Regions from separate parts of the Shewanella sp. HL-SH4 genome, predicted to be linked through region 1. Evidence: predicted binding sites of a transcription regulator. Region 1 holds the regulator's gene; the other holds the start of a gene.
What was found. The regulator MetJ, encoded in region 1, represses methionine synthesis genes. The targets are predictions, from matches to a motif close to TAGACGTCTAGACGTCTA.
Positions count from the first base shown of each region.

Region 2: a site for MetJ is predicted at 3,570-3,587, ahead of ACRWQL_RS02695 (cystathionine beta-lyase). Genes of this name have one in related genera too.

Region 1 is NZ_CP195037.1:2,728,334-2,744,225, forward strand. It holds gene ACRWQL_RS12925 (pseudouridine synthase) at 1-167, shown strand, start outside; gene ACRWQL_RS12930 (sulfite exporter TauE/SafE family protein) at 192-923, opposite strand; gene metJ (met regulon transcriptional regulator MetJ) at 1,097-1,411, opposite strand; gene metB (cystathionine gamma-synthase) at 1,619-2,791, shown strand; gene ACRWQL_RS12945 (bifunctional aspartate kinase/homoserine dehydrogenase II) at 2,813-5,206, shown strand; gene metF (methylenetetrahydrofolate reductase) at 5,471-6,355, shown strand; gene ACRWQL_RS12955 (c-type cytochrome) at 6,622-7,257, shown strand; gene ACRWQL_RS12960 (c-type cytochrome) at 7,321-8,325, shown strand; gene ACRWQL_RS12965 (cysteine-rich CWC family protein) at 8,435-8,689, shown strand; gene ACRWQL_RS12970 (alanine/glycine:cation symporter family protein) at 8,851-10,221, shown strand; gene ACRWQL_RS12975 (hypothetical protein) at 10,272-10,655, shown strand; gene ACRWQL_RS12980 (flavohemoglobin expression-modulating QEGLA motif protein) at 10,729-12,084, opposite strand; gene ACRWQL_RS12985 (PDC sensor domain-containing protein) at 12,310-13,272, shown strand; gene ACRWQL_RS12990 (PA3496 family putative envelope integrity protein) at 13,376-13,552, opposite strand; gene ACRWQL_RS12995 (TorF family putative porin) at 13,897-14,583, opposite strand; gene ACRWQL_RS13000 (HU family DNA-binding protein) at 14,915-15,187, opposite strand; gene ACRWQL_RS13005 (response regulator) at 15,311-15,892, opposite strand, start outside.
Region 2 is NZ_CP195037.1:389,908-405,799, reverse strand. It holds gene ACRWQL_RS02710 (substrate-binding periplasmic protein) at 1-37, shown strand, start outside; gene yegD (molecular chaperone) at 375-1,772, shown strand; gene ACRWQL_RS02700 (CreA family protein) at 1,772-2,251, shown strand; gene ACRWQL_RS02695 (cystathionine beta-lyase) at 2,344-3,534, opposite strand; gene pdsS (proteobacterial dedicated sortase system histidine kinase) at 3,637-5,862, opposite strand; gene pdsR (proteobacterial dedicated sortase system response regulator) at 5,868-6,557, opposite strand; gene pdsO (sortase-associated OmpA-like protein PdsO) at 6,779-7,519, shown strand; gene ACRWQL_RS02675 (marine proteobacterial sortase target protein) at 7,587-9,722, shown strand; gene ACRWQL_RS02670 (class GN sortase) at 9,727-10,353, shown strand; gene ACRWQL_RS02665 (GGDEF domain-containing protein) at 10,366-11,391, opposite strand; gene ACRWQL_RS02660 (hypothetical protein) at 11,504-12,424, opposite strand; gene ACRWQL_RS02655 (DUF413 domain-containing protein) at 12,881-13,318, opposite strand; gene ACRWQL_RS02650 (LysR family transcriptional regulator) at 13,425-14,285, shown strand; gene ACRWQL_RS02645 (diacylglycerol kinase) at 14,355-14,726, opposite strand; gene ACRWQL_RS02640 (DNA ligase) at 14,854-15,792, shown strand; gene ACRWQL_RS02635 (low molecular weight protein-tyrosine-phosphatase) at 15,843-15,892, shown strand, end outside.

The DNA of each region.
Region 1 (15,892 bases):
AGAGTTTAGGCATGTCAATTTTGAATGACCGTTTTTATCCTACACTGCAGGCTAAAGACGATGATGATTTTGACAAACCATTACAGTTATTAGCGCAGCGTTTGCAGTTTGTTGACCCAATCACTAATGAAGTTAATGATTGGTGCAGTGAAGGACTCACTATGTGATTTAAGCTATTTTAACAAAGATTTTTAAAGGCTATTTAATGACTTTACCGTTAATAGTAGCGCACTTAACGAACACAATATTAAGGTGGCTTTGCGGGTTTTGTTTTTATCGACTTTGCCGACAATGCGCCCTGCTATAACATAGCCTGCGAATACCGATGGAAGCAGCATTAAAGAAAGCCAAATGTGCTTCACTTCAACTAAACCTACAATGGCTAAAATAGCCAGTGCAATCATTGAGCTAAAGATAAAAAAGGCTGATAGTGCCGCCCTAAATTGGCTGGCATCTTTTCCGGCCAGCAAAATAGCCATTGGCGGTCCACCAATGGCGGCAATGTTGCCAAAAATACCTGAGACAATACCCGCAATAAATAAGGTTATCCGATTCACAGGTGCGGACAATTTAAAAACACTCAATAAAACCGCTGTAAATACAATACCCGCAATAGCGAGTCCTAATATGGGTTGGGGGGCGAGTAATAGTAAGCTTGCGCCCAAAAAACCACCCGGAATTCTGCCAAGTAACGCATATTGCAATCCATTAAATTCTAAATGGCTACGCTCTCTGAATAAGGTCATTAGTGAAATTGCAAACCCCATCACAATCACTGGAACGGGCACTAACTGCGGGTCGATAATATACAGTAAGGGACTGGCGACTACGGCTAAACCGAAACCGATTAAGCTTTGGGTTAATGCGCCGCAAAAGATAATAACTGAGGCGAGTAATAACGTGGTGGGATCAATGAATGGCATGCAATGACTCTTAGTAACTAACGTTTTTCAACACAAGCATTTGTATATTGATTGATATCAATTGTTTGATCGTGTCTAAAAACAAAATTCCATCAAGATAACTACCCTGACTAAGCAGGATATTCATCTTGATGGAATGAATAGCAGGTGTAAAATGACTTAAAAGTGATTAATTACTCTAAGTCTTCCCATTCAATACCCATTTGGTCCATCAATGCTTTCGCTTCACGCGGAATGCTGTCAGGCTCATCTTTTGATAAGTCATGATCATCGGGCAATGGTTGACCCGTGTAAGCATGTAAAAAAGCTTCGCAAAGTAATTCACTATTTGTCGCGTGACGTAAATTATTTACCTGGCGACGAGTGCGCTCATCGGTCAGTACTTTCAATACTTTTAACGGAATTGAAACTGTGATTTTTTTTACTTGTTCATTCTTCTTGCCGTGTTCGGCATATGGGCTAATATAGTCGCCATTCCACTCAGTCATTAACTCACCCTTTACTTTAAATACGGTGCAGATTTTAAACCCTTAAAGTTTCTAGTCAAATTATTGCTGTGTTTTAGTGCACATTGCAAATAGATTTCTTTATGTTTAGACGTCTAAACGTCTATTTTTGTTGACCTGAGCTGCTCAGTTAGGTAAATTTAGCCATCTAGACATCTCTTTGTGTGTTCGTAATGTTAGGAATCAATCATGACCAAGTCTTGTAAACAACATAGCAATGCTACTGTCGCCGTCCGACAGGGGATTGAAAGTGACACACAACATGGTGCAGTTGTCCCGCCAATTTATTTATCGACCAATTATTCTTTTGATGGCCATAAAAATCCGCGTGAGTTTGATTACAGCCGTTCAGGCAATCCAACACGTTGTATTTTAGGCGAAGCCTTAGCCAAATTAGAGCAAGGGGCTACCGGAGTGATAACCTGTACTGGCATGGCTGCCATTACGCTAGTGACCCATTTATTAGGCCCAGACGATTTATTGGTTGTGCCACATGATTGCTATGGAGGTAGTTACCGTTTATTTACTAACCTGGCCAAGAAAGGTCAGTTTAAATTGGCCATCGTTGATCAAACCAACGCGGCAGCATTAGCAGAAGCCATTGCCAAAAAACCCAAAATGGTGTGGTTAGAAACCCCATCCAATCCATTACTGCGTGTGGTCGATATTGCCGCTATTGCCACTGCAGCAAAAGAAGTTGGCGCATTGGTTACCGTGGATAACACCTTTTTATCACCTATTTTGCAGCAGCCTTTAAATTTAGGGGCTGATATCGTTATCCATTCCACGACCAAATATATCAATGGTCACAGTGATGTGGTTGGCGGCGCTGTTGTAGCTAAAAATCCAGACATCGGCGAGTTACTGCATTGGTGGTCAAACACCTTAGGCTTAACGGGATCAGCGTTTGACAGTTACCTGACTCTGCGTGGTATTCGTACTTTAGCAGTGCGAATTCGCGAACATCAAGCCAATGCCAAACAGATAGTTGATGTGCTATGTCAAAGTCCTGTGGTGGCAAAAGTGTATTATCCAGGATTAACGGATCATCCTGGACATGAGATTGCGAAAAAACAGCAAAAAGGCTTTGGCGCTATGCTCAGTTTCGAGCTAAAAGGTGGTGAAGCAGAGGTTGTAGCATTTTTAGATGCGTTAACCTTGTTCAGTGTTGCTGAAAGTTTAGGCGGAGTGGAAAGTTTAGTCGCCGTTCCTGCGACTATGACCCATAGAGCAATGGATGCCCAAGCCCGTTTTGAGGCTGGCGTTAAAGATACATTATTGAGACTATCTGTTGGTATTGAAGATGGTGAAGATTTAGTGGCAGATATTAAAGCCGCATTAGCTGCAGTCGCAGCGCTGTAGTTGTCGTTTAAGGAGTAATACATGGCGCGTGGTCATTTACATAAATTTGGTGGTTCAAGTCTTGCCGATGCGGATTGTTATCGCCGAGTCGCCCACATTTTACTGACCCATGGTCACAGCGATGACTTAATTGTTGTTTCAGCGGCAGGTAAAAGTACCAACTTTTTATATAAGCTGCTCAATTTGCGTGAAACCGGTCAGCTATGGCAAGAAGAGCTACAAGTATTAATCGGCTATCAGCAAACCTTAATCGAACAATTATTATCTAATGAGCAAGCACGTGATTTACGTGAGCGCTTGTCGACCGACAAGTCACAATTGATTAGCTTATTATCACTTGAACAGCGCAATGAATATCAAATTAGCCATGTGGTGAGTTTTGGTGAACGTTGGTCAGCAAGATTAATGGCGGCGTTATTACGTGAATCTGGTGTAGCGTCATCCCATGTAGACGCCTGTTCAATACTTGTCGCTGACGAAGGTGCTGTGCCTAATATTCGGGTAGAAGAGTCGCGAGCCAAAGTGCAGGCTTTATTAGCGGCTCATCCTAATGAGCGTTTAGTCATTACAGGGTTTATTTGTGCTAATAGTCAGGGTGAAACACTATTGCTTGGGCGAAATGGTTCTGATTTTAGCGCGACATTAATTGCCAGTTTGGCTGATATTGATCGGGTAACAATTTGGACCGATGTTGAAGGGGTATTTAATGCTGACCCGAATAAAATTAATGATGCCAAACTGCTAAAAAGCATGTCTTTGGCTGAAGCCGATCGATTAGCTAGACTGGGCTCTCCAGTATTGCATTCACGTACATTACAGCCTTTGTTCAATACCGAAGTGAGTTTAGCCGTACGCTCAAGCTATGCCTCTCACACTGATTTTACATTGATTGCCCCCCATAGTTCGTCAGCTAGTGCGCCTGTGGTAACCAGTTTAAATGAAGTGGTGTTATTTAGTTTTAAAGCCGCCGCAGCGATAGAGCCTTTGTTAACATTACTGACCGAAGCGGGCTTAACCCCATTGGCTTATTGGTCATTGGCGCAACATAAGTATGAATTAGCCTTTACATTAGAAAGGCAAAAGCAAGTGCAGTCTTTATTAGTGTCCCAAACTGCTGAGTTTGGTATTACGCAATTGCAGGCGCAATGCGACTTGGGGCTAGTGGCTTTGGTCAGTGCCGATGCAGAATTGTATCGTAAAAGCTTTGCCCGTTTGCTAAGTCGTGATGCCAAACCTGTTTATCAAGACGGCTTAAGCCTAGTGACATTAGTGCCACAGGGGCAGGTTAGCTTACTGACTCAAAAAATACATCGCCGCTGTGCTGGCCCAAGAATGCGCATAGGCGTACTGCTGCTAGGTATAGGCAATATTGGTGAGGCGTGGATAGATTTATTTAAACGTGCTCGTTTTGGGCTAAATAAAGACTTAGAAGCCACAGTCGAATTAGTCGGTTTGGTGAGTTCTAAAAAGGCTTTTGTTGATAACGCTGGGGTTAATTTAGACAGCTGGCAGCAACAATATGAGCAACAAGGTACAGAATGGACCTATGACAGTTTGTTTGACCAATTAGAACAACTGTCTTGCGATGAGATAGTCGCGCTTGATATCAGTGCCAGTGCCACCTTGACCTTACAATACCCACAATTGTTTGCTAAAGGTATTCATGTGGTTAGTGCTAATAAATTGGCGGGTTCAGGACCATTGCCTTTTTATCGAGAGCTAAAGCAGCAACTGTGTAATCGACGTTTATTTTGGCGCTATAACGCCAGTTGTGGTGCTGGGTTGCCTATTCAGCATGCGTTAAATGACTTACGTAATAGCGGTGACACGATTGAAGCGGTTGGCGGTATTTTTTCAGGTACTTTATGTTGGTTATTTGAAAACTATGATGGCAGTAAACCATTTTCTCAATTAGTGCTTGAGGCGAAAGAGCTGGGGATTACAGAACCTGATCCCCGTGATGATTTATCGGGTCGAGATATGCAACGAAAATTGCTTATTTTAGCGCGTGAAATTGGTTTAGCCATTGAGTTAGAAGACATTACTCTAAATTCATTAGTGCCTGAAGCATTGGCTAAATTAACATTAGCAGACTTTTTAAAGCGCATTAATGAGCTTGATGCTGAAATGCTGCAGCAATTTGTGGCCGCCGCAGAGCAAAATAAAGTACTACGTTATGTGGCGGCTTTAGATAAAGTGGGTGGCAAATTGAAAGCTGAAGTGGGCATTCAATGGGTAGACCGTAATCATCCCTATGCCAATTTAACGCCTGGCGACAATGTGTTTGTTATCCGCAGTGCATTTTATCAAGGTAATCCGCTGATTATACGTGGCCCAGGCGCGGGTAGAGAAGTCACCGCGGCAGCGGTTCAATCTGATCTAGTGCATATTTGTCGCGATTTATTGCAAGAATAATACTGCTGTTTTGACAGCAACCCAGTTCAATTAAGCAAGACTCAGCGCAGTCTTGCTTTTTTTTATCTTCAAATTGAACATTCTTCATCGTGGTTATACCTATTCAATGAATATTTATTCTTGACTTCATGGTCAGTTAAATTACTATATAGACATATGGACGTCTAAACGTCCGTTATGAAGTCGCAGTAAAGTAATAGACAGTCATCATCCGAGTATTAAATCCATCGATGTTCGCATCGAAGCAGTTGAAGGAAATATAAAATGGCTTTTCATCACGCCCAGCACTCACAGTCGTTAAATCAGAGCCTATCTGAGTTAAGTGATATCAACGTGTCATTTGAATTTTTTCCACCTTCAACACCAGAAATGGAAACCATTCTGTGGAATTCTATTCGTCGTTTAGAACCATTAAACCCTAAATTTGTATCGGTAACCTACGGTGCTAATTCAGGCGTGCGCGACCGCACTCACAGTGTTATTGAGCGTATTCAAAGTGAAACTAATTTAATTGCAGCACCGCATTTAACCTTAGTGGATGCCAGCGATGAAGAGCTGATTGAACTTGCCAAACATTATTGGAATTCAGGCATTAAAGATATTGTCGCACTGCGTGGTGACTTACCCGATGGCAGCCCAAAGCCGACTCGCTTTGCTAATGATTTAGTGCGTTTACTTCGCTCAGTTGCTGATTTTGATATTTCGGTAGCGGCTTACCCAGAAGTGCATCCGGATGCGCGCAATGCTCAAGCTGATTTAATTCACCTAAAGAAGAAAATTGATGCCGGAGCAAACCGCGCAATTACTCAGTTTTTCTTTGATGTAGAGTCGTATCTTCGTTTTCGCGACCGCTGTGTTACAGCGGGTATTGATGTTGAAATCGTGCCAGGTATTTTACCGGTAACTAACTTTAAGCAAACTAAGCGTTTTGCGGATATGACTAATGTGGCTATTCCTGCATGGTTACACCGTCAGTTTGAAGGTTTAGATGATGACCCTGCCACGCGTCAATTGGTGGGTGCGAACGTGGCTATTGATATGGTGAAAGTATTAGCCCGTGAAGGGGTGAAAGACTTCCACTTTTATACTTTAAACCGTGCCGAATTGACTTATGCTATTTGCCATACCTTAGGTGTGCGCCCTAAGTAACTTCACTTGAGTAATGACAGAATCGTTAAACTTATTAAGCCTTCGTTGTAATAGCAACGAAGGCTTATTAGTATTTAACCTCAGCACAAAGTTCAATTTTTACGTAAGCAATTGAATATTATATTTTTAATATCGCTTATTCATCTCTTAACCCGAGTTGAGATGACTTATTAAAAATGGATGAAAAATAGTCGGTGTTAATAGGTTAAATAATCATCTATAGTTTGTCCGATGAATATAGATACGGACTTCTTAAGGGCGAGATGATGAATAAAATAATAATCGCTGCAACATTCGTGAGCAGTATGGTAAGTCTACATGTGAGCGCATCCATTCCAGAGTCTTCACCCAAAGAGTTACTACAGACTGTGCCCGTTCCGGCGCAGGTATGTGTGAGTTGTCATGGTGCTCAAGGGCAGGGACTTGATGTTGCAGGACCTAAATTAGCTGGTTTATCAGCATCCTACATGGTTAAACAGATCAAGTTGTTTCAAGTTGGGCAACGGCAAAATGCACTAATGCAGCCTATGGCGATGACGGTACAAGGAGATAATATTCAAGTAGCCGCTGACTACTTTGCCTCTCAAGCCGTCGATGACATTACGCTGCGATACCGTGGTGATAAAGTGGCGATTACAGATCCCGCCGAAAAACTCGCTTATCAAGGAGATTGGGCGCGCGATATTCCCGCCTGCTTTACTTGTCATGGTCCTTCTGCGATAGGTGCTGAGCAATTTCCGCGTTTAGCTGGCCAACAAGCCAGTTATATTAAAAGCCAGCTTGAAGCTTGGCAAAAAGGCACCCGCAAAGGCGATGCCGATAATATGATGGCTAATGTTGCCAGTAAATTAACCGCAATCGAAATTGACAAACTTGCCCACTATTTTGCATCGCTTAAGTAAGGACACGCCATGAAATCCCAATTAAACATCATCTTAGGCGCAGCAGTATTGTTTAGCTTGAATATGAATGCTGCTGTTATTGCTACAGAGCTACCTGATCGCCAGCAAGCTTTACCTTCAGTGCCTAAAGCTAAACAAACCTACCTTCAGCCAGCGGCATTGTCAGATATTCCAACAGGTGAGTTTGGCGATAAAGTTCGCTTAGGTTACCAATTATTTGTCAATACTCAGCAACTGCGTGATAAGTATGTCGGCAACCAACTTAATTGCGTTAACTGTCACCTCAACGCGGGCAATAAAGCCAATGCCTCACCTTTGTGGGGAGCATATTTTGCGTATCCGGCTTACCGTAAGAAAAACGATAAAGTAAACAGTTTTGAAGAGCGGTTACAAGGCTGTTTCACTTATTCGATGAATGGCAAAGCGCCTGAATCAGGCAGCAAAGAGTTAGTGGCGTTATCAGCTTATTCATATTGGTTGGGCATGTCTGGATTAATGCTACAGCACAATGTTGCTGGCCCTGTCCCTGAGTTAAGCGACAGTGAATTGGTCAAAGGGGCAAAACGCGATGACTTTATTTTACCTGAGGCCATCTCAAGTAAAATGGATCAAAATGCATTAGCGCAATTACCGGGTCGTGGTTATCCCGCGGTGCCTAAAGCTGAACAAGCTTATTCTCCTGAACGCGGTTTAGTGGTATATCAAGCGCATTGTCAATCTTGCCACGGGCAAGATGGTCAAGGTCAAATCATTGCCGGTGTAGCTGCTCTGCCACCAGTATGGGGAGCACAAAGTTTTAATTGGGGCGCGGGCATGCACAGAGTCAATACCGCGGCAGATTTTATCTATGAGAACATGCCTTTGGGTAAAAGTGTCCAACTGACTCCTCAACAAGCTTGGGACGTCGCGGCTTATATTAATTCGCAAGATCGCCCTCAAGACCCTAGATTTAAAGGCAATGTGGTTGAAACACAAAGCCAATATCATCAGCATGATGGTTTTTACGGTCAAAGTGTTGCAGGAACAGTATTAGGCAGTACTTCTTCTGCTAATTTTCCAAAAAAATAGTGTATAACTGACATCGTTCTAATTTGAAGTGATTGAGCTGGGCGATGTCAGTTTTCAGCAGCTATCGATTAATATTCAGCATTTAATAACAACTAGCAAAGGTATGACTTTGTCTGCAAAAAACTGCCCCATCTGTGATCAAATGAACCAATGTGTGATGGCCAGTGGGCAAGATGTTTTAACTTGTTGGTGTGTATTGTCAGATTATTCAGCGGTCGAACTGATCAAGCGCTATCAGCTAGCGTATCCTCAAGCCAGCATTAATGCGCAGCAATGTGTCTGTCAATCCTGTTTAGCCCAAATGGCACGCATGTCTTTACCTGCCTTACCCGTAGTACAAATTTTTAAGCCTTCGACATCGTGAATCAAACACCTATTTTTAGTTGCTAGATTGTTGCAAAAAATACACTAATCAAGGTACTCTAAAAAATTGCTGAAAATAATGCTTCGAGTTCGATAAATTTCAGCATTGATAAAACATAAATAACAATAAACATAATAATTTAGTTAATCATGGGATATTAAATGGAAGCGGTCACACTTTTAGTAAGTAATATTAACAGCATCGTTTGGGGTGTTCCCATGCTGGTGATGATATTAGGCGTAGGGTTATTTTTATCTATTGGTTTGAAATTTATGCCGATTTTAAAATTAGGCACAGGTTTTAAATTATTATGGTCAGGGAGAACGGTCACTGATGAAAGCGAAAAAGGTGATGTAAGCCCTTTTAATGCTTTGATGACCTCGCTTTCAGCAACCATAGGTACAGGCAATATAGCCGGTGTTGCCACTGCAATTGTCATAGGTGGCCCAGGCGCCTTGTTTTGGATGTGGTGTACTGCATTAGTAGGCATGGCAACCAAATTTGCAGAAGCGGTATTAGCGGTTAAATTTCGTGAAACCGACAGCAATGGCGATCATGTTGGCGGCCCTATGTATTACATCAAAAATGGCTTAGGCAAAAAATGGGCCTGGTTAGGCACAGCCTTTGCGTTTTTTGGTATGTTTGCAGGGTTCGGTATTGGTAATACTGTGCAATCAAATTCGGTAGCAGACGCATTAAGCAGTAACTTTGGTGTACCAAGTTGGATTACCGGTGTGGTGCTAATGGTATTAGTTGGTGCTGTGTTGATGGGCGGTATTAAACGCATTGCAGAAGTTGCCGGTAAACTTGTGCCATTAATGACGGTGTTTTATATCACTGCCGGACTAGCTGTATTAGTGGTGTATATTGATCAAGTACCAGCAGCGTTCGAGCTTATCGTTCACAGTGCATTCAACCCTGTTGCGGCACAAGGTGGATTTGCTGGCGCTGCAGTATGGGCGGCAATTCGTTTTGGTGTGGCCCGTGGTATATTCTCAAATGAAGCAGGCTTAGGCAGTGCGCCAATTGCCCACGCAGCAGCAAAAACTAACAACCCAGTTAAGCAAGGCTTAGTGGCAATGTTAGGTACGTTTATCGACACTATCATTGTTTGTTCTATCACCGGCTTGGCTATTGTCGTCACTGGCTCGTGGACATCGGGTGAAAATGGGGCGGCATTGACCTCGCTGGCATTCTCCCATGCCTTGCCTTTGGGGAATTACATTGTGGCAATTGCATTGGCTATATTTGCATTTACCACCATTTTAGGCTGGAGTTTTTACAGTGAGAAGTGCGTACAGTACTTATTCGGTGATAAAGCCGTGAAGCCATTCCGCTTAATATTTACCTTAGTCGTACCGATTGGTGCGATTAGTTCATTAGAGTTTATTTGGCTATTAGCTGATACGTTAAATGCGATGATGGCGCTGCCAAACTTGGTCGCATTGATGTTATTAAGCCCAGTAGTGTTTGGCTTAACACGTGAGTATTTTGTGAAACAAAAAGCGCTTAAAAAAGCGTTACAAGGTTAAAGCACATCCAGTGCGCTTTAATTAGGATCACATATAATGAGGATGTTGCAATGCCAGCTTTTATGGTTTTAATGTTAATGCTTATGGCGTCATTGTTACTGCAAGGATGCTCATCAATTAAATTTAATACTAATGTATTTGATGTTGGTGAACAAAACATCAGGGCTAATGATGTTGATGTCTATAGCCAGCAATATATCTTTAATCGCCAATACAAAGATCTCGGTAATGTCGACGCATCATATTGTCAGCAGGATAGGCCGACGGATTTAAATAAGACGGCACCCAGTGATGAGTCATTGATAAAGTCTTTGAAAGCACAAGTCCAGCGAAGAGGTGCAAATGCCTTGGTAGTGCACGAGTGTAAACGTTCAAGTTATGGACAATGCAGCTTATTGATTGAGTGCCGAGGGACTGGATATCTTATTGATTGATTCTAGAGTGATTCGTTTATTGATTGATAGGACATGAAATAAGGGCAACTATGGTTGCCCTTATTTATGGATGTTAATCCGAGTTATTATCAAATTCTGAATCATCAAATAAGTCTGCTTCTGGGGTTTTGATGGTGACCTTATCAAAAGAGCGCGCAAAGTGGCGTTGCACTCCTTTTAAATCAATATTGCCAATACCTGAAGCAAATCCAAACCATGCATATAGACCACTAATGTCTGCAAACATAGGTGGAAGATACTTGGGCCCAGCAATCACACCTTCTTGATAAGCTTGATAGAGATCAGGAATATCTTCGATAGCCAGTTTACCTAAAAACAGCATAGGGATAAGTTCAGGTAAACCAGTGCTAATAGCACTGCGAATAAAGTTGATGTTTTCAACATAGCCGCGGACATAGGAAATATCTTTGGTAAAGAAACTGCCGCCTTGCACCATGCCGCCACGAAATACACGCTGGGTGACTCGGTAACTGTCTTTTGAGCTCAAGTGTAGGTTTCTGAAATATCGATACACTTCGATGAAGTCCGCCCCTTGCTCCGCCATATCAACGGCTGACACCCTATCACTGATACGTCTAGCTCTTCCGGGGTTAGAGCTAAGGGTTAACATCTCCATTAATACCGCTAGACCTTCCTGTGAAGCGGTAACCCGCGGAGAACCAACACTTAACCATGTAGCATGCGGTTGGGCTCGTCCATTGAGTGTGGTGCCCACATGCACCCAACCTTCATGTACTTCATACACATTCATATCTGATTCACTGAACATGGCGCGAGTGTTTATTTTAACCGTGTCACCGCCGACCGCCGCATCTGACACAATACCATCGCTGAGTTTGACGTATATTTTATCATCATGAAAATAGTTAACCAGTCGCTGACTCAGTTGGTTTACGGCCTCTGGTGCTGTGATGATTTTAGGATGTTGTTTACTCATATGCCTTGCAGCGGGTAATGAGAAAATATGGCTTAGCCTGTCGCCTAACTGACGTAATGTATGGCGATCGCCGTGTAATTTATGACTGGCACTGCCATAAAGTTCTTGGCTGAGTTTGCCAAACATGGGTTTACCACGATTATTGAGCATGTCGATCACAATGCGATATTGGTCAACATTGGCAATGAGTATTTTACCTAGTTTATCTTTCTTACCTAAGCCCTTTTCAATCGCAGAGCGAAGACTTTTCAAGTCTTGCTGGGTTTTACCGGTATTGAAAGACACGGGAATTGAATCGTAAAAGTCAGTGCTTATTTCTGGTAGTACTTTAGTTTGTTTGGCTAAAAATTTGTCTTCGATTTCACGTGGCCATTTAATGGTGTCGAGGATTTTAATCGGTGCTTGTATACGGATTAATTCATCCGAAAAGCGGCGAATATCTTGTTGATAACGAATTAAAGCATCAGACATTGCATTACCTATGGTTTGATAAATCTGGGCAAAGTTAATCAATGTTCTCATTAATTGCTTTGATTCACCAATCGAAAATTTTCATCTGCCATGGATTATATCGGTGCAATTGCACTGGTTTGTGACCTAAATAAGATGTGTTTGTTATTAAGGTTATGAATTTATTATAGTAATTAGTTGGCACAATCACTGCTTTAACCTCTTATGGTAAAGAGGGAGTGATATATGGCTGCAATGAGTTTTTTAAGTGTTATCGAACGTTATCATGAGCATGAATCGGTTATTCATGAATTATTGGATTCCATTTTATTAGGGTTAAGTGACGCATCTATATTTCAGAACCCGACCTCAGACAAGGTGTTTAATGAGCTAGCTAGAAGTTACCCTTTTGTGCAATTGCTGTATCTACTTGATGAAAATGGCACTCAAGTGAGCGACAACCTTGTGGTGTCTAAAGGCAAAGTTAAATTATCTGATAAAGGGCGCGATACCGACAGAAGCCATCGTCCCTATTTTACAGGTTTAGCCGAGCAAGACAGTACTCGCTATATTACTAGCCCATATTTATCGAATACGGGTGGAGGCCTGTGTGTAAGCGCCTCAAGACAGCTGTTAAATGCTAATAGCCAGCGCGTCATTGTAGTGGTTGATATTAATCTCACTCAGTTGATTGAGTTTATGATGGGTGACAGCGCAAGACGTAAAATGACGCCAATATTTAAAGCCGTATATAGCTGCATTGTGTTGGGATTATTTGTATTAGTTAGTGTATTAATGTGGACGGTAGTGTCTGATATTTATCGCTTGCTGTCTGAGCCGGCGCAAAATGATCCGTTACTGCCTTTTGGTATTATTATTTTTCTAACCCTCGCATTAGCGATTTTTGATTTGGGTAAAACGATTTTGGAAGAAGAAGTGCTAATGCATAAAGATATATTTCGTCATAGTTCAACACGGCGGACTATAACGCGTTTTATTTCCACCATCTTAATCGCAATTTCGATAGAAGCTTTGCTAACTATGTTCAAAGCTTCTTTAGGAGAGAAACAATATATTGAGCCGGCAATCATGATGATGTTAGCTGTAGTTGGCTTGTTAGTTGGGCTAGGTATTTATGTTTATTTAGGGGCTAGGGCGGAGCAATTGTTGACTCAAAATCAACAACAAAAATTTAATCGCTTATCTTAAAAGTTTAGTTTATTTACCGCTATTAAAAAACAAACCATCGTGTTAACGGCTTACTGATAGCGGTTGTAACGATGGTTTTTTTATTTGTGTGATGATTATATGACTAAAAGAAGTCGTCATCACCAATGGCTTTTCTAAGTTGTGCTTGCTCAAGAAAATCTTCTAAACGCCTTTTGACTTGACGTTTATGTTGCAAATTTTCGGCTCCCTTAGCACTTCTTGGTGAAGTCATCGCTTCAATTTCTGTATCGTCAGGCACTCTTTCAGTGATATTAGCCATAATAAAACCCTCATAACCAATGGTAAACAACAGTACTAAACCAATGAGCTCTTTCTAACCAAAAAATTATCCTTAGAAAAGCAAAATATATTGTTCAAGCTGAACAGTTTTTTTTACCTTCACTATTTGAGCTTAGCAGTTATTTTCTGGCAAGCTAATTGAGAGATATAAAAGAGGGAAAGTACACGGCTTTTTATTTTAAGATTGACGATCATTGGACTCGTCATTATTAGGGTAAGGTTTAAAAATAAAAACGCCACCCTAAGGTAGCGTTAACGCAACTTAACATGCCAATGAAAATTGCTTACCTACTAGATTAGCAAACAATTCACATTGTTGTACTGCTATAGATCAAAGCCGTATGAATAACCTAAAACGACTTTTGCATCGTCATCTGCTAAATCTGTGTTAGAAACCATGAAAGATACTGTGCCGACATCTGTGTCAGCGCTCAGTGACACGTTGTAATCAGAATAGGTTTCGCTAAATAGGTCTTTAACGACATCACCCTGTGAATAGCCATAATGAACGCCTAAGCTGACTTTCTCTGTTAAAGGGAAGCTGGCATTAGCTTGTAAGTAACTCCAATCAGTTTCGCTGTCAGCGCCAGAAACCCCAGAATCAGCATTGACCACTTTTGAATAACCTAATTCTAGCCATTTCCAACCTAATACAAATGAAACTTCACCAAAATCATAGCTGCTATCAGCATCAGGGTAGGCGTAATATAAATAGCTTACGTCGTAAGTGAAATCTTCAGCAAACTCTCCAGCATAGCCTGCATAAAAGTCCGCTTCATAGGTTGCTGCATCACCAAAGTCGACATTTGATGCCCAAGTGCCAGCATAAAAACCAGACTCGTGTGCGTAATCAAGGCCACCCTGCACAGCAACCGCATCATCTGTCTGGGTGACTCCGCGCCATAAGTAGTTAGACGTTGCGCCAATATTAGCGGATACTTCGGCAAAAGCTGTGCTGCTGAGTAATAGTGTGCTTGATAACGCAACTGCTTGTAATAGTGATTTTTTCATCATCTTCCCTCAAAGTTTTATTATGCATTTAACACTGTGTATGTCAGGACTTTAAAACTTCATATATCGAGACAAAGTGTTAAATGTTGGTTTATCTACTCTGAGTTAAGCGAAGGTTGTGCCAATGTTTAAATGTCATGCATATCATGGTGTTATAAAATCTTGAGTACATTAAAAGCCTATTGGTTGCTTTGTAATGGTGCGGCATTGCACTTGGGTTGTGCAGTAAGCTGATCTGGCGATGTTAATTTGAGGATTGCCCGATTTGACAGAAATAGGGCATAAAAAAACCTCCGAAAGGAGGCTTTTAAAAATAACAGTTAACTTATTTTTAGTTAACGCTATCTTTTAACGTTTTACCAGCTTTGAACTTAGGTACAGTTGCAGCGGCAATTTGAATTTCTTTACCAGTTTGCGGGTTACGACCAGTACGTGCAGCACGTTGTGAGGTTTCAAATGATCCAAAACCAACGATAGAAATTTTTTCGCCATTTTTCATCGCTTCAGTTACCGCTGCTTCAAATGATTTTAATGCACGGCCAGCTTCTGCTTTAGTTAGATCTGCGTTTTCAGCAATTTTTGCAATCAGTTCACTTTTGTTCATATTGATATTCTCTGCTTTCCATAGAAATGTTTTTAAAAACGTGGTTAACATGCCATAAGCGTTGACGCTTTAAAAGTATTTTGTCCGATAAAAGGGTAAAAAGACTGTGAAATACCCACTATGCTACTCTTCAAGCAGTTGATATAAGATCCGTTTGACTAAATTAGGTTCAAAAGGCTTATCACAAAGGGCATTAACCCCAGCGCTGGATACGTTACTTAAATGGGTGTCATTAGCCTCAGACGATACCATTAAAATAGGAATGTGTGACTGTTGGCTTTCATTACGAATATATTGCGTTAGCGCTAATCCATCAACACTGGGCATGTTGTAATCGGTAATCACTAAATCATACATATTATGCTGCATTAGATTAATAGCCTGCTGACCATCTTCTGCTTCAGTAATAACTTTAATCCCTAAATTACCAATGGTACGTTTAATCACGTTACGCGCTAAACGACTATCATCAACGACCAATACTCTCAGATTATGCACATCAAAATGGCTCAAATCTAATTCGTCATTACTGATTAAATCTATGGTTGAGTTTAATGCGCGAGCCAAATGGTCTGAATTGAAAGGCTTGGGTAAAATGGCAACCACACCTGACTGTCTAAAAATTTCAAGTTGCTCGCGGCGGCATTCACTCGATACCAACATAAACTGAATGTCTTGGTATTCTGGTTTTTGCTTGATATACGC
Region 2 (15,892 bases), 2.0 Mb from region 1:
AGAGCAATATCAATTACTGCTTCCTCAGCCAAACTAATTATCATCAATTGATTGTTCAGCGGTTAAGTCATGTTATCCCGCAACTTAACTTTTTGGTAAACAGTATTATTCTTGTTTGCAGTGGAATATTTTGTTTATGGCTATTTAGTTGGCGCTTAACTCACCTTGGTTACCAGCACAAATGCCAAGAGCGATATTTGCCTACCTAGATAGATACAATGTTATCGACTTACGCCAGTCTTCCTTCCTCGTTATATTTAGATCCTGTTAATGTTTTAAAATCCACCACTCAATCTATCTTCAAACTAAAAAATATCCATTTTCGGTGTGAATGTGGTAGTTTGTTCGTTTGATTTTTTTAAGCGAGTTTATTCATGATAGTGGGTTTCGATTATGGCAGTGCTAATTGTTCAATTGGTGCTTGGATCAATGAGAAAATAGAGTTAATACCCCTTAGTGAAAATTCTAATTATTTACCCTCTACGCTCTATGCCATGGATCGTGAGCTGATAGCTGAGGCGGTTTATAATGGTTTGCCTGAAGCCTTGAAAGCTGAATTTTCTCATTTACGCAGTTCACAATTAATGCGGGCGAAAATAATTCGACATGAACTCGATTTATTGATTGATGAACCTACAGTGTTTGTCGGTCAGGCCGCTATTAATGCTTATCTTGAAATGCCTGAGGAAGGTTTTTATGTCCGTTCACCCAAGTCTTTTCTGGGGGCGACAGGACTGAGAGCTGAACAAGTGGCTTTGTTTGAAGATATTGTTACCTTGATGATGCAACACGTTAAACAACGTATAGATCAACAGTTAACTGCTAAAGGCTTAAATACGGCTACCCATGCCATGATTGGCCGCCCAGTTAACTTTCAAGGTATTGGCGGCGAACAAAGTAATCAACAAGCTGAGGCCATTTTAACCTTAGCGGCTAAAAGAGCCGGTTTTACCTCGGTGGGTTTTCTATTTGAGCCACTTGCCGCTGGAATGGATTTTGAATCAACCCTTAACAAACCTGCAAATGTATTAGTTGTCGACGTTGGTGGTGGTACTACAGATTGCTCGTTAGTAAAAATGGGCCCTGAATTAATGAGTAACACGCTGCGAGATCGAGACTGTTTGGGGCACAGCGGACAGCGTATCGGCGGTAATGACCTTGATATCGCACTTGCTATGCAAGGCTTTATGCCAAGTTTTGGCAGTGGCAGTGCTATGTTAGATGGTAAGCCTATACCTTCAAATTTATTTTGGAATGCCGTTGCCGTGAATGATATTAGCGCCCAGCGTGATTTCTATCATTTATCCAGCAAGAGATTAATCGAAACCTTGATCAATGGTGCCGAGCAACCTGAATTACTGCAGCGTTTATTGACCATTCAAAAAAATCAGATGAGTTTTCAGGTTGTGCGCCAAGCGGAGATCGCTAAAGTGGCGTTAACTGATTCACCCGTCCATAAAGCTGCACTGTCATTTGTGGAAAAACAGTTAACTATCGACGTCAGTGTCGAGCTATTTGAGCAAGCCATTGCGCCGTCACTGGATAAAGTCAGTCAATTAATGCGCCAGGCTATGAATAGTCTTGATGATCAGGGTAAGGCGTTAGAAAGCCCTGATATTGTTTATATTACTGGCGGTACGGCAAGAAGCCCTGCAATATACAAACAAATTGCTAAAGTGTATCCTCAAGCGCAAGTGGTGGTGGGTGATCACTTTGGTTCGGTTACCGCAGGGTTAACTCGTATGGCGCAACAATATTTTAAGGAAGCTTAATGAATATTAACGTGAAATTAGTCGCTTTAGTCGCACTCAGTGGATTAATGATGAGCTGTAGTGACGATGTCGGTAAGGTCAGTTTAGGATTATTTACCACTAAAGATGTGATTATTGATGCAAAACATGACCCTAAAATACCAGGAGTGACTTGTCATATTAGTCGCATTAAAGCAGATTTAGATTTTGCCGACCCTTCAGATATGAGCATTAGTTGTCGTCAAACTGGACCTATTTCAGCAAATGATTTAGCAGACATAGATACCAGTAAAGGCGGTGAAGTGGTCTTTAAAGAGTCGTTAAGTATTTTATTTAAAAGCTTAAAAGTGAGACGTATTTTGGATAAAGAAAATCAAACTTTATTGTATTTATCTTATTCAACTAAAGAAACTAACGGCAGCCATAAGCATGCTTTATCAACTGTGCCGCTTTATGGAACGCAGGCATGGAATGCATTGAAGGTTGATGGTCAAAATTAGTGTCCACACTTATGTAGAATGACAAAATAGGCCGCACCAATATCAATATTTGTGCGGCCTATTTTATAAGCGTTTATTATCTCGAGCAGTGGTTACTTAGCGATAGCCTGATTGTAACGCTCAAAAGCACGTTCAAGATCGGCAATTAAATCCTCTGTGTCCTCCAAGCCGATATGTAAACGAATAAGTGGCTTACTGCTATCCCATTGGGTTGCAGATCTTATCTTATCAATACCGAAAACACCCAAAATTAAGCTTTCAAAGCCGCCCCACGAAAAGCCCATTTTAAAATGCTGCATGTTTTCGACAAAGGCTGTAATGCTTCTAAGATCGCCATCTTTTAAAACAAATGAAAATAAGCCATTCGCGCTGGTAAAGTCACGCTTAAAGAATTCATGACCTGGGCATGTTTCAAAAGCAGGATGTCTGACATGGTCAACCTCGGGACGCTTTGCTAACCAATTGGCGACTTCAAGTCCATTTTTATGGTGCTGGGCCATACGGACTCCTAGGGTACGTAACCCTCTGGCCGCTAAAAATACATCATCTGGCGAAGTCGTTTGTCCCATTAAATAGCTGTTTTCACGTAATTGTGGCCAGTGAACCTCGTTTGCCGTTGCGGTACCCATCATGACATCTGAATGACCGACAATGTATTTAGTCGCCGCTTGAATAGAGATATCTACACCCATTTCGAATGGTCTAGAGTTAATCGGTGAAGCCCAGGTGTTATCAAGCATCACTATCACATTATGTTCATGGGCGATGCGACTCAGCGTCGGCACATCTTGTACTTCCATGGTGATCGACCCTGGAGACTCAAGGAAGAGTACCTTAGTATTTGGGCGAATGAGATCACGTATGCCTTCACCAATCATAGGATCATAATAGCTCGTTTCTATGCCAAATCCGGCAAGCATTTTGTCGCATAAATCACGCGTGGGTTCATAGGCGGTGTCGACCATCAGTAGGTGGTCACCGCTTTTTAAAAATGATAATAGTGCCGCACTAATAGCCCCTGCACCGGATGGATATAACGCCGTGCCAAAGCCGCCTTCAAGTTCTGCAATCGCTTCTTGAAAGGCAAAATGGGTTGGCGTACCACGACGGCCATAGAATAACTCGCCATTGGTCTTATTTTTAATAGCAAAACGCATGTCGTCCATGGTGTCAAACACCACTGTAGATGCTCTAAATACCGGCGGATTAATAATGCCTTTAGTGTATTTTTTATCTCGACCTAAGCTGACTATTTGGGTTGCTTGTTTACCGTGTTTATTCATTATTAATTCATCCACTAAAAACCTATTTAGCCATCCTAACATCTATACGGCTAAATGAAAGGGGCGAGAGATAGATAATATCGGCTACATAGGCAAAATGGCTTATGTCGTTTCCACTATGGGTAATGTTAAACAAAACTCAACGCCACTTTGATGTATCTCATCCGCTTGAAGTGTCGTTTTGTTAATGTCATCTTCTATTACACAGCTGACATTGCTCGCTTTAATGGTGCCATGGTGAAAATCAGTTACTAATCTTGCGATATACAAGCCTAAACCAAGATGGGGTTTGTTGGTGGGAATTTGTGGCCTTATTGACACCATAGATTCAAAAATCTGCTCGCTCATGTTTTCAGGTAATTTTGGTCCGATATTAGTTATTTTTAGAATCGCCTGTTTATGATATTGATTTAAGCTGACACTAATAGCACTATCTGGCTGGCTAAATTCAATGGCATTACTAATGAGTTTATCCATTAATTGGGCAATGTATTCTGGAACGCCATTACACATCATAACTTTATCTTCAATAAATACGTTAAAACGCTGCTCTGGGTAGGTCATCTGATAACCTTGCATACAGCCACCGATAACCTTTTTTAAGGGAAATGTGCTGCGTTCAGCATGTGATAAGCTGGCTTCGAGATTAGTTGCCTCAGTTAAGTTATTTAAAATCAGATGTAATCGATTGACACCGTCCTGCGCTCTATTGACATATTTTTTACTTGCTTGATCTAGGTTTTGATTGCTGAGGTGCTCTAAAGAGCTTCGAACAACTGCAACAGGGGTACGAAGTTCATGTGATAGCCGCGATGACATGTTTTCTAAATAGTGAGTATATTGACCGAGTCTGCCGACAATATTGGCAAAGCTTCGTGATAAATCACCTATTTCATCTCGATTTCTTGACGGAGTGATTTGATTTCTGACACGTCCCTGGCTGTCTATGGCTAATTCAGCTTGGTCACGTAAGCGGCGAATACGGCTAGAGATGCTCGATGCAAAAATGAATAGTGCCAGTGTGCCCATGCTCATAATCGTAAGAATAACGTTAAATAGCTTTTCCAGTGCCCGATTACGCAAGCTACGGATACCGTGAGTAGTTTCTTCGGCTATAACAGCCCCCATCACCTTGTCATCAATCCAAATAGGGCTCGCAGCCGCTAATACGACCGCTTTACTGTCTGGGGTTAATCGCCAGGTTGAAGCCTGTTTACCTACTAGGGCATTTTCAATATGGCTACCACTTAATTCAGTTGAGTCCTGTAATGAATCGATAAAGTCCTGTGGCGGTCTAGTGAGAATTTTATAATATAAGGGTAATAAGTATTGTTTATGGAAGTGTGCCCAGGAGCTTTGAGTTTGGGCGTCATCTAAATCAGCATCCCAGGTATTACTTGATGTGCGAATATCACCTGAACGCGCTAACACTCTGCCATGATTATCGACCACCCAAATGCGTGAGCTGTTGTGGCCCATACCTTTAACAATACTTTCTATTTCAGGCGAAGGCACCAGAACTGTGCCTAATTCTGCTACCGAGTTGGTGGCTGAAGTGCCGACAATATTAATTAAATTGCGCGTCTCATTGTCATCCACATTATGAATAGCGAATCCGAGTTTACTGCCAATCATGTCTAACGGAATACGGAACTCAATATTGTATCCATTAGGGGTTTTCTGCCATTGGCCTTGAATACGATTCTCAGGGATGACGGGCATTGATTGTGTTGGATCTTGAGGTAACTGATAAGCGCTTAACCAGCCATCCTTGGTATTGGCAATGACATAGCGCCTAAATAAATTATCGGGCGCAAGCGTAGCCATCACTAAGTGATCGTTCCTGTCGACCCTTAAGCTATTTTTACTGCGATAAATAACTTGGGAGTCATTAACCTCAAAAAAGCCATAAAGATAACCAGCATATTTACCCACCATATGGGTAAAGTTAAGGTATATGTCTTGTTGTGCATTTTTTTGATAAACAATGTGTTCTTTTCCATAATATAACTTACGGTGACTGTACAATTGCCAGTCTTCTAACTTTCCGTCAAGTTGAATTGGGCCCGATAATGGATAAGCATACAAGTCGCGGCCCTTTTGGACTTGGGTTAAAAAGCTGGCTTGATTATCAAACAGTTTAGGGCGTTCATGCAGTGCGGTTGCCAACGCTTGAGTGGTACCTTCTAAGGTTTTCTCTTGTCCATGGCGCAAGTACTTTTCCATTTCCCATACATATTCATACCCAAGCCAAGGTAGGCAGAGTAAAAATAGTGACAGTATAATCACTTTAGCCCTTAGGCCTAATGGCAAATACATATTGAACATCTTCCTTACAAGCTGTCCCAGCGATAACCCATACCATATACAGTATCGATACAGTCAAATTCACTGTCTATGGCTAAAAACTTCTTTCTGATCCGCTTTACATGGGACGTAATGGTGCTGTCATCGACATAAATTTTCGCTTCTTGCATTAAATCCTGACGGCTGCGGACATGTCCTGGGTGTTTAGCCATGGCGTGTACCATCCAAAACTCGGTAACGGTCAATTCAATCGGCTGTAACTTCCAAGTGACCTGTATGCGATTGCCGTCAATTTGCAAGTGATTGCGTGTCATTAGATTATCTTCAATCGGGCTTGAACCGATTAATTCTGAACGGCGAAATAATGCGGCAATACGCGCCAATAAATGCGGGAAACTGACATCCTTGGTTAGATAGTCATCAGCGCCTAACCTTAGACCACAAACAGTATCAAAATCGCCACTTCGTGCGGTAAGAAAGATAATCGGCAAGCTACTCGACATGGCGCGTAAGGATTGGCATAGAGTAAAGCCGCCATCAATTTCACCTTCAAGGCCAATATCAATGATGGCTAAATCGGGCAGGCGAGCATTGAAGGCTAACATAGCCGTTGGACGGTTAGGGTAGGCTTGTACACTGTAGCCTTGTTGCTGTAGCACTTCTTTGTAGTTGTCGCGGATAGCGGCTTCATCTTCAACAATCGCGATGCGTTTCATTAATCAGCTAATTCCATAATCTGTTTATTGTTGTGACTATACAGCAATTTATAACGGGTTAAAGGCTTCCAAATCAATTGCCATTTTGTTGCCACAATTGAACATAAGATTGCCATTTTTAAACCCATAAATAGTCATTTCTGTGTTGTTTAATAGTTTCATCGAGTCGAGGACTCATGTCGAACAACTCATTTATCAATATTAAAAACAGGAATGTCATTATGAAAAAGCAACTAGTCGCTATCGCCGTTATCTCATCAGTACTGTTTAGTAACATAAGCTATGGCGCTCAAAGCAACACAATACCAGAACGTGAAAATACTGAAGAACTTGTTGGCTTAAGCTCAGGCATTATATTGGGTGCCGTGGTTGGTGGACCTATTGGTGCTTTTATTGGCGCATTAACAGGCTCATTAATTGGTAAGTCAGTCGGTGATGATTCTGAGATTGAAGCACAACAATCTTTATTATCGCAGCAGCAATATGAAATTAATGAGACTAGCCAAAAAATTGCACAAATGAACCAACAACAACAGTCCTTAGAAGAGGTGAAATCAGAGCTCGCTCGACTTAAAGCGCATCAAAAGCAAACCTTAGCTGAATTAGGTGTGGGAATGAATGTGCAATTTAAAACCGGTTCAAGCCTCATTGAACCTTTGTTTAAGCAACAGTTAGATAATGTGGCTTACATGATGGCATCAATGCCTGAGCTGAATGTTGATTTAATGGGCTTTGCCGATCGTCGTGGGAATGATGATTTTAATCAGGCGTTATCAGAGCAGCGCTTAATTGAAGTGACCAACTACATTGTGGCGCAAGGAATTGATAAGTCACGTTTACAAGGTCAGGCCTATGGTGCCAGCGCGCCAATGCATCCAGATCAGAATGTTGAAAATGATTTTTTCGATCGCCGAGTAACATTAACGCTTATTCCAGAAAGTGCGCAATTAGCCGCCAATTAATTTAACCGTTTGTTCCACTTTATGGACTTAGTTAGCGGCATGAATACCATGCCGCGAAGGAGATGTTATGTTTGTAAAATTGCCCTTTTGGTTGTATTTAGTCAGTGTATGTTATTTCAGCTTTCCCTATTTGAGCCTAGCATCACAAGATACATACTCGAATCGAACTATCACAATTGAGGCTGATGAAATCACTCAAGGTCTGATTAGCTACCAGATTAATAGTCAGCATAAACAGATGTTTGCCCTAGATACTCAAGTTGAAATGACAGTATCAGGATTAGTGAATAGGGTGACGGTGAAGCAGATATTTAATAATGTTGAAGACAGCTGGATTCATGCTAAGTATGTATTTCCTTTACCTGAAAATTCAGCGGTTGATGGGATGAGTTTACTGATTGGCGACCGGATAATTGAAGGTGTTATCAAACCAAAGCAACAGGCTAAACAACAATTTGAGCAGGCTAAAAAACAAGGCAAGCAGGCGAGTTTAGTCAGTCAGCAACGCACCAATGTGTTTACCACTCAATTGGCGAATATTGGTCCGTTACAGCAAGTAACCGTTGAAATTACTTATCTGCAAACAATCAGTTATCAGGATGGTTTGTTTAGTCTGCGCTTTCCGTTAGTGGTTGCGCCGCGTTATCGACCGGATTTTCAACGCAGTACATTTTCTGAAACTAAAGAGCTAATATCGCCCATGCTTGAACCTCTAAATGTGCAGCGTAATACTGAGGGACAAAATGCATCAGCAAGCCATAAGGTATCGATAGATATCGATATAGATGGTGGTTTTGATATTACCGAATTAAATAGTCCTTATCACGATATACAACAAAATCAAAATGGACGAAAAACCAATGTAAGCTTGCAGGGCAAAGTGCCGTTAGACCGTGACTTTGTCCTACAATGGCAAACAAGTGTTGGTGATGAAGTGGCTGCCACGGTTTTTTTTCAAACGGGTAAAACCTATCAAGATAAAGCTAATGCTGACGTCAATCTTGACCAGCCAAAAGATATTTATGCGATGGCTATGTTATTTCCACCCACATTGACTTTAAAAGCTCAGCAGCAAATTAGCCGAGAATTAATCCTTGTTATCGATACCTCTGGTTCAATGGCGGGGGAGTCAATCATTCAAGCTAAGCAGGCGTTGAATATTGCCTTAACAGGACTTAAACCAACCGACAGTTTCAATATTATCGAATTTAATTCTGATGTCAGTGCATTATTCAGTGATGCAAAACCAGTGAATAGTTTGTATTTAGAACAAGCAAAGCGATTTATTGGTTCCTTAAATGCTGATGGCGGGACCGAAATGGCACCAGCATTAGATAGGGCATTGACCTCCAGCATTAACGCTAAAACAGGAGGCCTGAGACAGGTCATATTTATGACGGATGGTGCGGTATCAAATGAGGCACAGTTATTTGAACAAATTAGCTATCAGTTACAAGATTCAAGACTGTTTACGGTCGGGATTGGCTCGGCGCCTAATTCTCACTTTATGACAAGGGCTGCCAGAGTCGGACGAGGGACTTTTACTTATATAGGTAAGTTAGAGGAGGTAGAGCAGAAAATATCCCAGCTTTTGACCAAAATAAATCAGCCGATATTAACCGATGTTGAATTATATAACCTTGATGGTAGCGTACCGGATTATTGGCCCGCACAGATTGATGATGTTTATCAGAGCGATCCCGTTACAGTCAGTTTTAAAATGCCTGCTGAACAATTACAGCCAGTGATTATTTCAGGCCATATTAATGGCCAATATTGGCAACAACAACTGGATTTCAATCAGGGCCGTGCAGCCGTGGGAATTGATTTACTGTGGGCTAATACACAAATAACCGCATTAGAGCTAAGCCAAAGTCATGCGAATCGTCAAAAAGTGGCCAAGCAAGTTGAAGCGTTGGCTATGCAATATCATTTAGTCAGTAGCCAAACCAGTTTATTGGCGGTTGATGTTACTCCGGTTAATCCATATCACTCTGACAAGTCTGAGCGTCAATTATCGACGTTATTACCTGCTGGGTGGCAAGCAAGTGCGAGTCAGCAAGGTGTGTTACCACAAACTGCGACAGCGAGTCGTTTATGGTTGCTTATTGGAATGAGCTTACTAGCATTAACCTTACTTTATGGTCTATGGCTAAAAGGCTTACTGCCTGCGCAAAGGCTCATTCTAAATAGTGCGGAATAACATTATGTTAGTTAGATTAACAAGAACAATTAACTTGCGATGGATAATTTTTTTTACTCTGCTAATTATAGCGTCAGCAATGATTATAAAGGGAGGCTACATGCAAGCTAAAGCTCATTTTGCTCAGTATTTGATTGAGCGTGCATTCGTACAAACCTTGATTGATAACAAGCCGCATAAACCTTGGTCTTGGGCTGATACTCATCCGGTAGCAAAAATACGTTTCATTGACCGGCAGCACAAACTAGATAAACAAGATATCTATGTTTTGGCGGGAATATCAGGCAGAACATTGGCATTTGGCCCTGGTTTATATTTAGGTGGGGCTAATGTAGGTGAGCAGGGAAATACCATTATTGCAGGGCATCGAGATAGCCATTTTCTGAAGCTAAAGCATTTAGTATTGGGAGATACTATCGAGTTGCAAGATGCCCAGGGTCAGTACACTCGTTATCAGGTGACCGATTTACGAGTGGTACACGAAACCCAAGTTGATGAAATGGCCATGACAGATGACAGCCGGTTAACCTTAATAACCTGCTACCCATTTGATAAATTGGGCGGTGATGCAGACCTTCGTTACATTGTAGAGGCAAAGGCTGTATCAATAAGTCCGTTAAGCTTGATTTAATTTGGCTAATTACTAGTTAGATATTGGCATAACACGGTTGCGACCTAGTCGCTTGGCTTCATAAAGCAATTTGTCAGTCGCTTCGATTAGTTGACCGACATCTTGCTTGGGTTTCCATTCTGATACACCAAAAGATGCGGTGATAGAATCAATTACTTTCTCACTGCGTCTGTCTTTTACACTGAGTTTTTCTATCGCACGGCGAATGGCCTCAGCAAGATGACGAGCGACTCTTAGCTGGCTTTTAGGCACGATAATAGCAAACTCTTCACCGCCAAATCGATACAGCTTAATGCCGTCACGACAAGCTTCTTGTACACGCTTTGCCACTGTTTTCAAAACAAGATCACCTAGTTGGTGACCAAAAGAGTCGTTAAATTTTTTGAAGTGATCAATATCAATTAAAATAAGACAACAGCCTTCTGGTGCCAACTCAATTTGGGCATTGATATCTTCATTAAAAGCACGACGATTGAGTACATTAGTTAACGCATCATACAGCACATCTTTCTCTGACTCAGCCAAACGTGTTTTAAGTGTATCAATTTCCGATTGGGCTTTTTGTAATTGCTGGGTAAAACTAACCGTACTGGAGCGAATGTTTTCAGATTCTTTGACTATATTACGCACAACACCGATAACTTGCTCTAATGAAAAACCTTGGTTTTCAAGATCGGCTAAACGCGTAAAGTCTTTATTAATCTGTGCTTGAAATGATTCAGTATCTGAATTGGTGTCTTTTAAAGATTGCGATAAGTCACATACCATGGCATCGAGGTTTTTACGCATATCACGTACATCAAGCTCTACGGGATCTGCTACGTGCTTACGAAATAGTAATTCACTGGTAACAGGGGAGCAGGTTTGATTTTGCTTAATTGCATTATCAAGTTCGGCATTCAACTGTGGATTTTTCTCTCCAACATAGGCATACCATAACGCATAATTAATTGGCGTGGTGGGAATTTGATACTTAAGCATTAAAGGCACGGCTTTTTTTAAGTTAGCTGCAGCAAGCTGTAAAAGCGTGGTCGACATCTTAACCCTCTAATTATCTATAATAATGATAATAAAAATATAGCAGTAATATTGCGGTGTGTAACGCAAAAAAAAAGCATCTAATGATGCTTTTGATTTTTTAATTCTTGATTTAGAAGGTGTACTGTACTGAAATCATTGGTCCAGTAAAGCTGTAGTTAATTTTGTAGTCGGCAATATAAAAGTCTTGGTCTAAGGCGGTTAATGTTTGCTTATAATCTACATCAATTTCATAATAATTAAAGCCTGCAATTAATGACCAATCTTCATTTAATTCAGCTTCTACTACCGCTCGAACATCTACCAATGAACCTGCTATATCGTTATATTTTAGCGAGAAGTACTGTGCATAAGCTTTAAATACCCAACCAGGCGAGAATTCATAGTCACCATAAACACCAAAGTTTGGTAATGGTGCTGTTAAGCTTTTATCTACAACTCTAGGGGTGGTTATTGTTTCACCGCAATATTGCTCAAGCTGAGTGTTGGGAACACATATTCCTATTTCACCTTCAAAAGCCGTTTTAATAAACATGGTGTGTAAACCGACAGAAGCACCTATTGTATAGTTCTCACCCTGCCAAATGTCATAACCATAACCTAGACGTAAAATATCAATGTCTAAAGTTGATTTTAAGCTGATACCAGCTTCAACATCATAGGTAATATCTGAATCTGGCAATGTGAACTGAAAGTCTTTTGCAATTTCAGGAGATTGGGCTGTGCGGTGTAAAGATTTATAGTCTAAATAAATATTATGTCTTTGATTGAATGTGTAGGCTAATTCAATAAAAGGTAAAAACTGTTTTTCTTTAAGGTTTAAGTCATTTTCAAAATCTAATGGAAATGTGCCCCCTGTACGAGGGTTAGTTACTACCATGTACGAGTCAGAATTTGCATATAATCCACCAATATTTATAGTGAATGAATCTGGCAAAACATTAACTTGTTCTGGAGTGATGACGTTATTATCATCGGCAAATACTGGGGTTACTATAAACAGCACCGCACACGACATCAAAGTTTTGAACATAAATAAAAACTCCGCATTTATTCTTTTTATAGTTATTGCTCATTGGTGGCAATATGCATTGATTACTCGTTAGATGTTTCTTCTAAATACGCGTCGACAGAAGAAAATGAAGTAACTAAAGATTCACGAGTAGTATGACTAAGTGTGTGTGGCAGAAATGCTGTCACTAGAACACACCCATGATATTAGCATCATGTAAGCAAATGTAAAAACTTTGTTTCATTAAAGTTGCGTTAAATCAAATTTTTCTTGTGTAGAGGATGAAAAATGTAAACTACGGCCTGTTTTATGCTGTTTTTATCGACTGCAAGTCGAGAGTTAAATATCAAAATTAGGATGATTTGTAGGTATTTAAAAAAACTGATTATTTAAAAATTGGCTGGCTTGACAAAAAATAAAGGAGCTTAAAGCTCCTTTATTTTTAATAAGTTTAAATATTCAGCCTTTAGGCGCTATTTAGTCTTCGGCAGTTGATGTTTCTTCTTCATCATCGCTTACCTCATCGAAGTCGATTTCAATTTCAACTTTGGCAGATTGGCCTGGGTTATGAATGGTGCCAACAACAGCATAAAATGGCTTACCTTTGGCTAATCTAGTGTATTTAGACCAGAGTAATTCGATTGGTGTCGTCGGTGGCATTAACCCTTGGGTCGCTTTAACAAATTGGTCTTCATCTGGTGAACAAGGCAGTTGTGTACCTTCAGATAAATTTTTCAGTGCTTGACCATGTTGCTCAAGTAATTCAGCTTCCTTGTTGGTAAAGTCTCCACAACGTTTAAACCCTTTTGGGAAATTAACATCATCGTAGAAACGTTTGTTGCTTACAAAGCTAGCTGTGCCATTGGCTATAGTGTCAATACTGGCAGCTACATGTGTATATGATTGCTGTGACATGGCATTTACCTATAAGATTAAGTGAATAAAGATTTCAATTGGAGTATTGGCCAGCTTGAAATTTTTTTAAATCAAAATATTTTATCCATTTCGGTGAAGAATTTTTATGGACACGGATTTATTAAAGACCTTTCTTGAGGTTTCAAAGACACGGCATTTCGGTAAAGCGGCTGAAAATCTTTTTTTAACTCGAAGTGCGGTCAGTTTTAGGGTTAAGCAATTAGAAACCTTGCTTGGGGTGGAGTTATTCGACCGTGTTCGCAATAATATTCACCCAACCCCAGCAGGAGAAAGAATGCTGGGCCATGCTGAAGCCGTGCTAATGGCGTGGGAAAGGGCGAAACAAGATGTTAGTTTGCACCAAGATAACTTGTTACAACTAACCTTGGGTACAGGGCATAATATTTGGGATACTTATTTACAATACTTCTTCCAGCCTTTACATCAAGGATTACCCGGAGTATCACTTCGCACGGAAGTGATTACTCCTCAAGCTATGACTCGACAGCTGATTGAGCGAAGTATCGACATCGCGATTAGTTTTGATACCCCAAAATTAGAAGAGGTAGACATAGTTAAGTTAATGGATGTGAGTTTGTGTTTAGTGTGCCATCAAGCGGGGATGACATTAAGTAATATAGACACGATAAATTATATTAAAGTAGATTGGGGGACAGCGTTTAATATTGCCCATGCACAGACTTTTACAATGCTACCGGTTCCGGCTCTTCATACCAGCTCGGCAAGAATGGCGCTCGACTTTTTACTTAACAATGGCGGCAGTGCATTTTTACCGTACTCATTTATTGAGCCGTATTTAGCATCAAAGCAAGTATTTTTAGTTGAGCAAGCCGCTACGATTGAACGCAGCGTATATGGTGCTTTTTGGACTGGAAATGAACGAAGAGAGCAAATTGAAAAGGCGCTAAAGCTGTTACAAGCTAAAGGGCCTGTAGCGCCAACTTAACCAAGGCAGAAATAAGCAAGTTAAATTCAATGTAACTTGTGCTTCCTGCCTTTTTTAAGACTGGAATGATTACCAAATTAATGGGCCAATAATAACGGCCCAGCATATCCCACAAAATAGTAAACTGAGAAAAACAGCTGCTGAAGCGATATCTTTGGCTTGACCGCTTAAAGGATGCATTTCACCGCCAAAACGGTCAACTACCGCTTCAATAGCTGAGTTGAGTAACTCTACAATTAGCACTAAAAAAACGCCTAATATTAGCATTAAGCGTTCTAATGTGCTGACATCTATGAGCAATGCTACAGGGAGCAGAATTGCTGCTAATGCAAGCTCTTGCCTAAATGCTGCCTCATCCCTAAATGCTGCTTTAAATCCCTGTATGGAAAAGCCTGTTGCTCTAATAACGCGTTTAAATCCATGATTATTTTTAGGTTTCATTCAAGCCTACGTTTTATGTACTACACTAAATTCTTTACTGATTATGCCATTCTTCTTTATATTTGTTAATCAAGTATTCAATGTTGGTTAACTTTTGTAACCAGTTTGGTCATGCAAAGGACTGCTCATGAATAAATTTTTGATTTGTATAAACGCTATCAATAACCAGCAAGTAAATCTAAAACACACTTCCACAAACTACAATTTACTCGGTTATTATCTGATTCTGATTAGTGTGTTAATCATGCATTTTGTTTCTAGTGATGCCCAAGCTGAGGAAGTAATACCTAAACCGCAAATACAATTAGCTAAGTCATTAACGGGGGCTATCCACATTGAGGATTACCTTGTTAGTGAAAAATTAGATGGTGTAAGAGGGTATTGGGATGGGAAACAGCTACTGACTAAAAGTGGCAGGTTAATTAACCCTCCCGCTTGGTTTATTAAGGATTTTCCTAATACCGTATTGGAGGGCGAGTTATGGATCGGTCGTGGACAATTTGAAGCTATATCAGGTCTGGTGAGGCAGGCTGAAGCAGATGATGCTGCCTGGCATAAAGTAAAGTTGATGTTATTTGATTTGCCTTTGTCAGAATTAACTTTTGAGCATCGATATCAGCAATTACAAGTCATTGCCGCTAAATCTGAATATTTACAAGCAATAGAACAGGAAACTATATCTTCCGAACATGAATTATATCAGCGTTTAAAGCGTGTTGTTGCTCAAGGGGCTGAAGGTTTAATGTTACATCGAAAACAAGCTACTTACGTTACAGGTCGTACAGATAACATATTAAAATTAAAACTTAAAAGTGATGCTGACGCTATAGTCATTGGGCATACTGATGGCAAAGGCAAGTATACCGGCGTGATGGGCGCATTAACGGTGAAAATGCCAAATGGAATTGTGTTTGATATTGGTACTGGTTTTAGCGACCTTCAACGTCAAAAACCACCTTCCATAGGCACATTGATAAGTTATCATCATATTGGCTTTACTAAAAATGGGGTGCCAAGGTTTGCAAGCTTTTGGCGGGTAAGGGATGATGAACCTAAAGAACCGTAAGTTTCTGTGGTTTTAATTATTATTAGTATCAGTATTGGAAAGGTAACCTAATGGTGATCACAGAAGTAAAGTCAGTGTTATTTGTCTGCATGGGTAATAT